2 regions of the Paenibacillus sp. FSL R7-0313 genome follow, and region 1 is predicted to be linked to the other one. Evidence: riboswitches for the same ligand, from Rfam matches in the RefSeq annotation. Region 1 holds a riboswitch; the other holds the start of a gene.
What was found. A riboswitch is a leader RNA that binds a small molecule or an ion and turns the genes downstream of it on or off. The one in region 1 is predicted to bind S-adenosylmethionine.
Positions count from the first base shown of each region.

Region 1 (4,217 bases):
CGATCAGCAAAGCATCATTAGCCGGATTCAGGTTCGCTTCGAGCGCATAGTTGGCGTTGATGAATACCAGATCCGCTTCATCCAGTTGACGAGGCATCATGGCTGCATCCAGCTCAATGATATCCAGGTTCTTCGGATTGGCTGTGATGTCTTGAATCGTAGATGAGATATTTGTGTTGTCTTTCAGGGTAATAATACCTTCCTTCGCGAGCAACAACAGAGCACGTCCACCATTGGATGGGTCATTTGGAATGGCTACTTTTGCGCCGTCAGCCAATTCATCCAAAGACTTAATCTTTTTGGAGTATCCGCCAAAAGGTTCAACATGAACAGGAGTTACAGCTACGAGGTTAAATCCACGTTCTTTATTCTCTGTGTCCAGATAAGGCTGGTGCTGGAAGAAGTTTGCATCCAATTTTTTATCAGCAAGTTGCTGGTTGGGTTGTACATAGTCATTAAACGTAACAACTTGCAAACGAATACCTTGTGCTTCCAGTTCAGGCTTGATGCTTTCCAGAATCTCTGCGTGTGGTGTAGGTGAAGCTCCAACTTTCAATTCAACTGTACGTGGTGCACCTGCTGAATTGTCTGCGCCGCTATCCGCATCCTTGTTGTTTCCGCAAGCTGAAAGAACTGCAATCAGCATAAGACTAAGTAGAGCGAAAGACCATTTTTTCATGTGTAAAACCCCTTCTCTCATCATTTTTTCATGTGGCGTCCGCACGAATGCATGTCCATCATGTTATCTATGTGTTATTTCCTGGTGAAAAATGTAACCAAGCGATCTCCAGCCATCTGGAGAATTTGCACTAAGATGACCATAAATACAACGGAAATGATCATAATTTCATTCTGATAACGATAATACCCATAGTTGATTGCCAGCGTTCCTAGTCCTCCACCACCAACCATGCCTGCCATCGCCGTATACGATACAAGCGTAACAATGGTGATCGTTATACCAGCAAGCAGTCCAGGCAGTGCCTCAGGCAGTAACACTCGTCTTACAATCTGTCCGGTCGATGCCCCCATCGACTGTGCCGCTTCAATGACACCCCGATCGACTTCACGCATTGTTGTCTCTACCAGTCGAGCGAAGTAAGGAGCTGCCGAAATAACCAAAGGTGGTATAACACCAAGCACCCCTGTAGCTGTACCGACGAGCGAACGAGTGAATGGAATAATAGCAACAATCAATATGATAAATGGGATCGATCGCAAAATATTAACAATCAGGGACAGTATAATGTACACCACCCGTGATTTGGTTGAAGCAGATCGGGCTGTCATGAACAGCAGCACCCCGAGCGGTAAACCAAAGATTACGGTAAACAAGCCTGATGCACCCAATATTTGCAGTGTCTCAATGGAAGCTTTACCAACCTCTTCCCAGCGAACTGTTGAAAAATCCATCTAACGAAGCACCTCCACATCAAGTCCCTCAGCGGTTAATTCTGATATCGTCCGATCAATCGCAATGGAATCACCCTCGAACCGAACGGTCAGCTGTCCATAAGGAACCTTTTTGATCGTAGAGATTGTTCCTTGCAGGATAGCAAAATCCACACCTGTCTTACGTACCGTCCTGGACAAAATCGCTTCATACGTTTTGTTACCCAGAAAGGATATCTTCACAAGTTTGGAAGCAGCACCTGCCTGCAAATCAACGCCTGCATTCGCCAGAGCGGTCTCTTCCAGAGCAAGTCCAGCTTCATGGTCACGCATCATGAAGTCCCGCGTAATGGCATGTTGTGGCTTCAGGAACACTTCTGTTACAGGTCCTTGCTCCACAATCCCTCCTTGATGAATGACAGCCACTTTGTCACAGATGTTCTGAATGACATGCATCTCATGTGTAATCAGCACAATCGTGAGGTTGTACTTTTCGTTAATGTCGAGCAGTAACTTCAGGATTGAATTTGTCGTCTGCGGATCAAGTGCTGAAGTAGCCTCATCACAGAGAAGTACATTCGGATCACTCGCAAGTGCTCTCGCAATCCCTACACGTTGTTTCTGTCCACCTGATAATTGAGCTGGATATTTGTTGCTATGGTGCTCCAGACCAACCAGATTGAGCATTTCCTTCACTTTGCAATCAATGGCTTCCTTGGGTGTATTCACAAGTTTTAGTGGAAAAGCTACATTGTCATATACCGTTGCCGAGGATAACAGATTAAAGTGTTGGAAAATCATCCCGATCTTGCGTCTCTGTTGCTGCAATTCGGTTTTGCTCAGTTCAGTCAGGTTGATCCCATCAACCCATACTTCCCCCTCCGTAGGGTGTTCCAACAAATTAATACAGCGAATCAATGTACTTTTGCCCGCTCCGGAATGGCCAATCACGCCGTAGATTTCACCCTTTTGGATGCTCAAATTCAGCTCGGATAACGCTGTTGTAGATTTTTTCCCTTTGCCGTACGTTTTCGTTAAACCTTTTAATTCAATCAATCGCACTTGCCCCTTTCCAACCACCTACATGTATCTTTACCCGATCTAAAGGAAAACTCCCCTTAAAGTACAAAAAAAGAGCCCTTTGCAGATACAAAGAGGGCTCTTCACGTGAAAGAATATACCTTCTCATCTGCCAAAATCGTGTCTTGCACCATTTTGTAGGAATTAGCACCTAACATCTATAACGAATGACACATGTATCATGTCGTTACAAATCGGTTGCCGGGCTTCATCGGGCCTGTCCCTCCGCCGCTCTCGATAAGAAATATGTTATTGTAGGATTTTATAAGTTCATGTAGTTTATGCTTTATAATGTGAACGTAACTTCCGAAATATCAGTTCTATCCGTGTAACATTCGATTGAAACTCAGTATATTCCAAGTATTCCGATTTGTCAAAGGGAATTATTTCTTTTCCATATATTATTGATATAACTATAAGAGGCTGTTAACGTTTCACAGACCATATCGACGCCTTGACGCATTTCCTGCACATGCTGATTCAGATCCTCCAACTTCACTTTACCTTGCAAGGTCTGGTGTAACTGCCACAGGTCATCGTGCATTTCGGAGTTCATGTAGTGAATTTCCATATTACGACGTTTGCGCAGCTTGCTCATCGGCTCACGATAAGAGTCCTTGATCTGAATCAATCGCAACGCAAGATCATGATGCTCCCTCGCATAATCGAACTGCCTCAACACAGTAAAATAGGAAAAATGCGCTTTGGTATTTGACGTATTCAGTTGGAATATTTCATTTAAGACGGTGCCGACTTTATCCAGAATGGCAAAGCAGCGGATAAAGCCATCTTTGTAGAAATACACATACCGAGCATACTCGGCTTTTTCAGTCGGCGTCATATCATCCGTTGAGCCTGCAACGACCTTTTTGCGAAAATGAGCAGCAGCGAAACAGCTTTGCTCCAGTTCATCCAGTGAGGAGATGAGTCCCTGAGTCCACACATACAGCTTCCGATAGTCATGCGTGGGATCATGGTCCACATGCATTTGTCGTTGAAATAGCTCAAGCGTATGCGCCATTGCGTCCATCGCTGCCTTCAATTTACCTTCGTTTATACGTGGCTTTTCCCCCAACAACGTTCGCAGCATATCTAACCTCCTCTTTTCCAAATCAACAAGAATTCATCACCGTAACGTAACACATCATCCATTCCGTGTAATTGCTGCTTGCCATAGGTTGCCCTGATCCCCCTGACATCAAACAAAGTCCACCTGTCCAATGATGTACATCACTGGATGGTGGACTTTCATATTTAGCCCAAGTACCTTTGAAAAAGTGAATCTATATCTTAGAAACGATTAACCGGGCGATACAGCTTGTACACCAGGAAACTCATATACGTTAAGACTCCGAACAATATGGCGATATCCAGCATATGAGCAAGAGCTACGAACATGTATACTTCCGGACGGTTCATTGTCACCATCATGAAAATACCAATGACTACTTGCATCAGAATAAGAACAACGGATACCACACCCAGAGTACGCATTTCCTTATTGTCCGGATGATTACGGTAAGCGAAGTGACCCAGGATTGCAATAACAATCACGAGCGACGCAGCTGCTGCACGGTGAGCAAAAGCAACCGCTACCCCACCCGAAAGCTCAGGAATAATCTGCCCGTTACAGAGCGGAAATCCGGAACATCCGCCGGCAGAATCCGTGTGACTCACAAATGCACCCGTGTATACCACGAGATATGTGTAAATGGTGGAGAACCAGACCAGATTCCTGAATTTTT
Region 1 is NZ_CP150219.1:2,420,576-2,424,792, reverse strand. Features, by position in the region: gene NSQ38_RS10625 (MetQ/NlpA family ABC transporter substrate-binding protein) at 1-679, opposite strand, end outside; gene NSQ38_RS10620 (methionine ABC transporter permease) at 754-1,413, opposite strand; gene NSQ38_RS10615 (methionine ABC transporter ATP-binding protein) at 1,414-2,448, opposite strand; SAM riboswitch class I at 2,575-2,716, opposite strand; gene NSQ38_RS10610 (Cthe_2314 family HEPN domain-containing protein) at 2,846-3,562, opposite strand; gene NSQ38_RS10605 (heme A synthase) at 3,763-4,217, opposite strand, start outside.

Region 2 (4,217 bases), 270 kb from region 1:
TACTTCTCCCGAGTTCGGATACACAATAACAGGTTTGTCGCTGGCACGGCTGAGAATACTTACGGCTTCTGTCACCACTTCCATCGGAGCACAGTTCAGGCCAATCGCCGCAATCTGCGGCTCGGAGCCAAACGTCTGTGCACATACCTCAAGCGGTGTGCCCTCGCTGATGCTTGTCCCGTCTTTTAAAGAAAAAGATAACCAGGCATATGCATGAGGAAACTCCTTCAGCAAATCAACCAGCACCTGTGCTTCCTGCAAGGATGGAATCGTCTCAAAAGCCAGAATATCAGCACCCGCTTCAAGCAGCGCGGCCATCCGCGGACGATGGAATGCAGCCAACGTCTCATCTGTCACACCGTAGTGACCGACATACTCCGATCCATCAGCTAGATAAGCGCCGTAAGGCCCAACCGATGCAGCAATAATTGGACGTGGACGGAGACTGTCTTCTTCGCGATCCACTGTAAGATCTACTATATGCTCCTCATTCTCCACGGTCTCGGAACGTATCGAAGGAACTTCTACAAGCTGACCTGTCGAGCTTTCTCTCCCTACTAAACCACTCTGCACTTCTGCCCATACGTCATCTCTCGCCTGTGCAGCCAGCTGCACCGTCTTGCGAATCAGGTCCAGTGCTGCCTGTTCATCGATCCCTCTCTTGCGGAAACCATCCACCGTCGCCTGATAACTGGATGTAATCGCACAGTCGGCTCCTGCTCGAAAATAATCTGCATGGACCTGAACGATAACATCCGGATTCTCAAGCAACACACGAGCAGACCATAGTGGATCATCGAGATCACATCCATGCTGTTCAAGTTCCGTTGCCAGCGCTCCATCCAGAATCATGACCGGATGTTCACGCAGGATCTGTTCTATGGGGTTAGTCTGTTGTGCTTGCGTCATGTACTTGTCCTCTTTTCTTATTCACACGTTCTGTCAGATAATAAGCAGCGTAACATACTGCGATAAACGGAACCCCACAATACAGCGCAATTCGCTGTGTCGGGTCAAAGGCAATACCTATGCATGAAGCTAGGCATAATATAAATGAAACAATTGGTACCACCGGATACAGTGGTGTGCGGTAGACCAGATCTTTGACCGCATGTCCTTCCCGGATATATTGTCTGCGGAACATGTATTGGGAGGCACTGATGCTCATCCATACCGCAACGACAGCCAGACCTGAGATGGAGACCAGAGTAATATACACGGTACCTGGTGCAATGATGCTGGACAGCAAAGCTAGTGCACCACCCACCATACTGATCAGAAGTGCATTCAGCGGTACCCCGCTTTTGGTCAATTTGGCAAACCACGGAGAGATCGTTCTTTTGTCAGCCAAAGACCAGAGCATCCGTGAAGATGCATATAGGCCTGAATTGGCAGCAGAGAGAATCGCCGTCAGAATAACAAAGTTCATAATGTCTGCTGCATAGGGTACTCCCACCCGCTCCATTACCGCTACAAACGGACTTTCCAGTACACTGGCATCCGACATGGGCAGCAAGGCCGACAAGATAACAATCGTTCCGATGAAGAAAATAACCAAACGCCACAGCGTTGTATGAATAGCCTTTGGTATCGTCTTTTCCGGATTCTCCGTCTCACCGGCGGCAATGCCGATTAACTCGGTGCCTGAGAAGGCAAAGTTTACAGCAAGCATGGTCATCAATATCGCTGTAGCCCCATGAGGGAACCACCCGGATGCGGTAATATTTGATAGAAATGGAGCCGGTTCAGAATCCGCCATGGGAATGATACCAAACATGGCTGCGCCACCGATAATAATGAAGATTACAATAGTAACTACTTTTACAGATGAGAACCAGAACTCGGATTCCGCAAATAATTTCACCGTTAATGCATTAAACAGAAAGATCATCAGTGCAAAGAGCGCGCTCCATATCCATACGTTCACCGATGGGAACCAGCGCTGCATCAGCAATCCGGCGGCTGTGAATTCGGAGCCAAGCGCAACAGTCCAGGTTAACCAGTATAACCAAGCCACCGTGTAACCTGTTGCCGGTCCGATATATTTGGCTGCATAACTATGAAATGCTCCCGTCTCTGGCATATGAACAGACAGTTCACCAAGACAGAGCATCACCAGATATACAACGATGGCTCCGATCAGATAGGACAGAATGGTTCCCAGTGGTCCCGCCTGCTGAATGGTGTAACCTGAGCTGAGGAATAATCCCGTTCCAATGACTCCTCCGAGAGAGAGCATGACCACATGCCGTGCCTGCATTTTTCGCTGAAAATGCCCTTTGTCGTTGTTGTTCTCCATACCTACTGCTCCCCTACTTCTTCATCCAGAAAAAACAAAAAAGACCCACTCTTCCTAAAGAGTGCGCCGTTACTGACAAATAAAAACAAACGCTCCTATCTATCAGGCTTTCACCCGCTGGAATTAGCACAGTATCCTTCAGATCTGTTGCTGAGGTTTCTAAGGGCCAGTCCCTCCACCTCTCTGGATAAGAAAATGATTTTTTATAAATATAGCGATTGATCATGAATGTGTCAACATTTAAATAATAAATGGCACACCTCGCTATTCCGTAGAAGACCCCGGATTGATGATGGAGGTCTTTACCTCATACGTAATGGGTATAGTAGCAAAGATTTCATCCCAGTTCCCTTTAACCTTCTTCCACGTTTTTGGATATTTAATACGAATGCTATCGCGGAAACCAGCAACATCGACTTTGTAGGTATGTTGGAGCTTGTATAGTAACTGTTTGATCTGTTGCTCGACCAGTTCAGCAAAATCGTTTTCCATTTCTTTCAGATATGCACCCTTTTCCTCTTCTTCCGGTGCCCGCCAATCCTCCATTAGCCATCCTTCAGACTCTGCCTTCACATGGAACGAGATATCATCGCCATTAACCTTCGGAATGATTTTGATTTTCTTCTTCTTGATTTCATAGAGTACCGTGAAACCCTCCTTACTATATGTTTTTATGACACCACCTTGTTCTTTAGGCATAAGCCAGGACAGAGCTTCCAAATCAGTTTGGCTGAGTTCCCCCAGAAATTTGGTTGTATTTGCAGCAAATATGCTGCCCCCGGAGAACTTGTCCTCTCCATTGGCATTCAGCACATTTTGAAGCAGAAAACTGGACCCGGACTGCATCTGTGCATCCAGTTTTGCCAGCGAAACGGGTTCCAGAATCTTGTTGGAAATGTATGCATTGTTCGTAATGCCTGTAAGGTAAAATGCAGGAATACGGGAAGGATCATCTGAGGTAAGCACATCAACCGCCCGCTGGTGACTAATCAGTACAAGACAGTTCGGTCGAATATCGTTATCCCGGAGTACAAAATCGAGCAATTGAATCAGTCCATACTTTTTGGCAATATCCTTGGAGATCACAATAACCTTCAGATGATGTCCAATGAGTGGACGATCTCGCCGCAAAGCAAACTGACGAAAAATTTGCAGCATGGAATCTCCCGTAAGCTGCTCATTGGAATAAGACTCTTTGCCAGAAGAGGGTGAACCAGATTGCTGACTTTTTTGACTGCTAGAATTCCCAGGGGCAATCTGAACGGTTGCTGTGACATTGTTTTGTTTGGGATAATGCCCACCCTGCGCTGAAATCTTCTTCTCGAAATCGGTCTCTTTTCCAACGTCAATCCCGAGACCTACATACAAGCTTAGATCTTCTATCTCGCGGCTGCTCCAGCAACCTGATATTATACACAGGATGAACACAGCACAAGTTACTCTTAAGCACAGGCGGAATGAAATCATGCGTGTTTGCCTCCTTTTTTGCGAATTATGCTGATAAGCAACAATACCAGAGGTAATATAGCGAACAAAACTACAGATACGTTACCTAACATATCGCCCAGTGCAAAAGTTTCAAACACTGTTTTAGGCATCATTGCCGTCAGATAAATGAATGGAAGCAGGGCATACATAATCCAGCGTATCTTCTTTGCCCGAAACAAGTCCCGGATTCCTACGGAAGCACAGTAATGGGTAATGGCAAATGTCGAGAAAATCTGCATAATCCAGATCACCAGCAATAACGATTCGAAACGTTCAAATATCAGTCCCTGTATCTCAAAACTTCGTACCAGATCCAATGTTGGCCATGTTCTGGTCTTAATTCCATCCAAGGACAAACTGCCTACGACCATTACAACAGTGATCAGATATACCATTGTAGAGATAGTTAACCCCCATGTCATCGCCTTGT
Region 2 is NZ_CP150219.1:2,147,112-2,151,328, reverse strand. Features, by position in the region: gene mmuM (homocysteine S-methyltransferase) at 1-909, opposite strand, end outside; gene mmuP (S-methylmethionine permease) at 887-2,299, opposite strand; SAM riboswitch class I at 2,392-2,493, opposite strand; gene NSQ38_RS09290 (Ger(x)C family spore germination protein) at 2,564-3,766, opposite strand; gene NSQ38_RS09285 (spore germination protein) at 3,763-4,217, opposite strand, start outside.
Region 2: it holds a riboswitch for S-adenosylmethionine, as region 1 does, so the genes downstream of both, mmuP (S-methylmethionine permease) here and NSQ38_RS10615 (methionine ABC transporter ATP-binding protein) in region 1, are expected to answer to the same signal.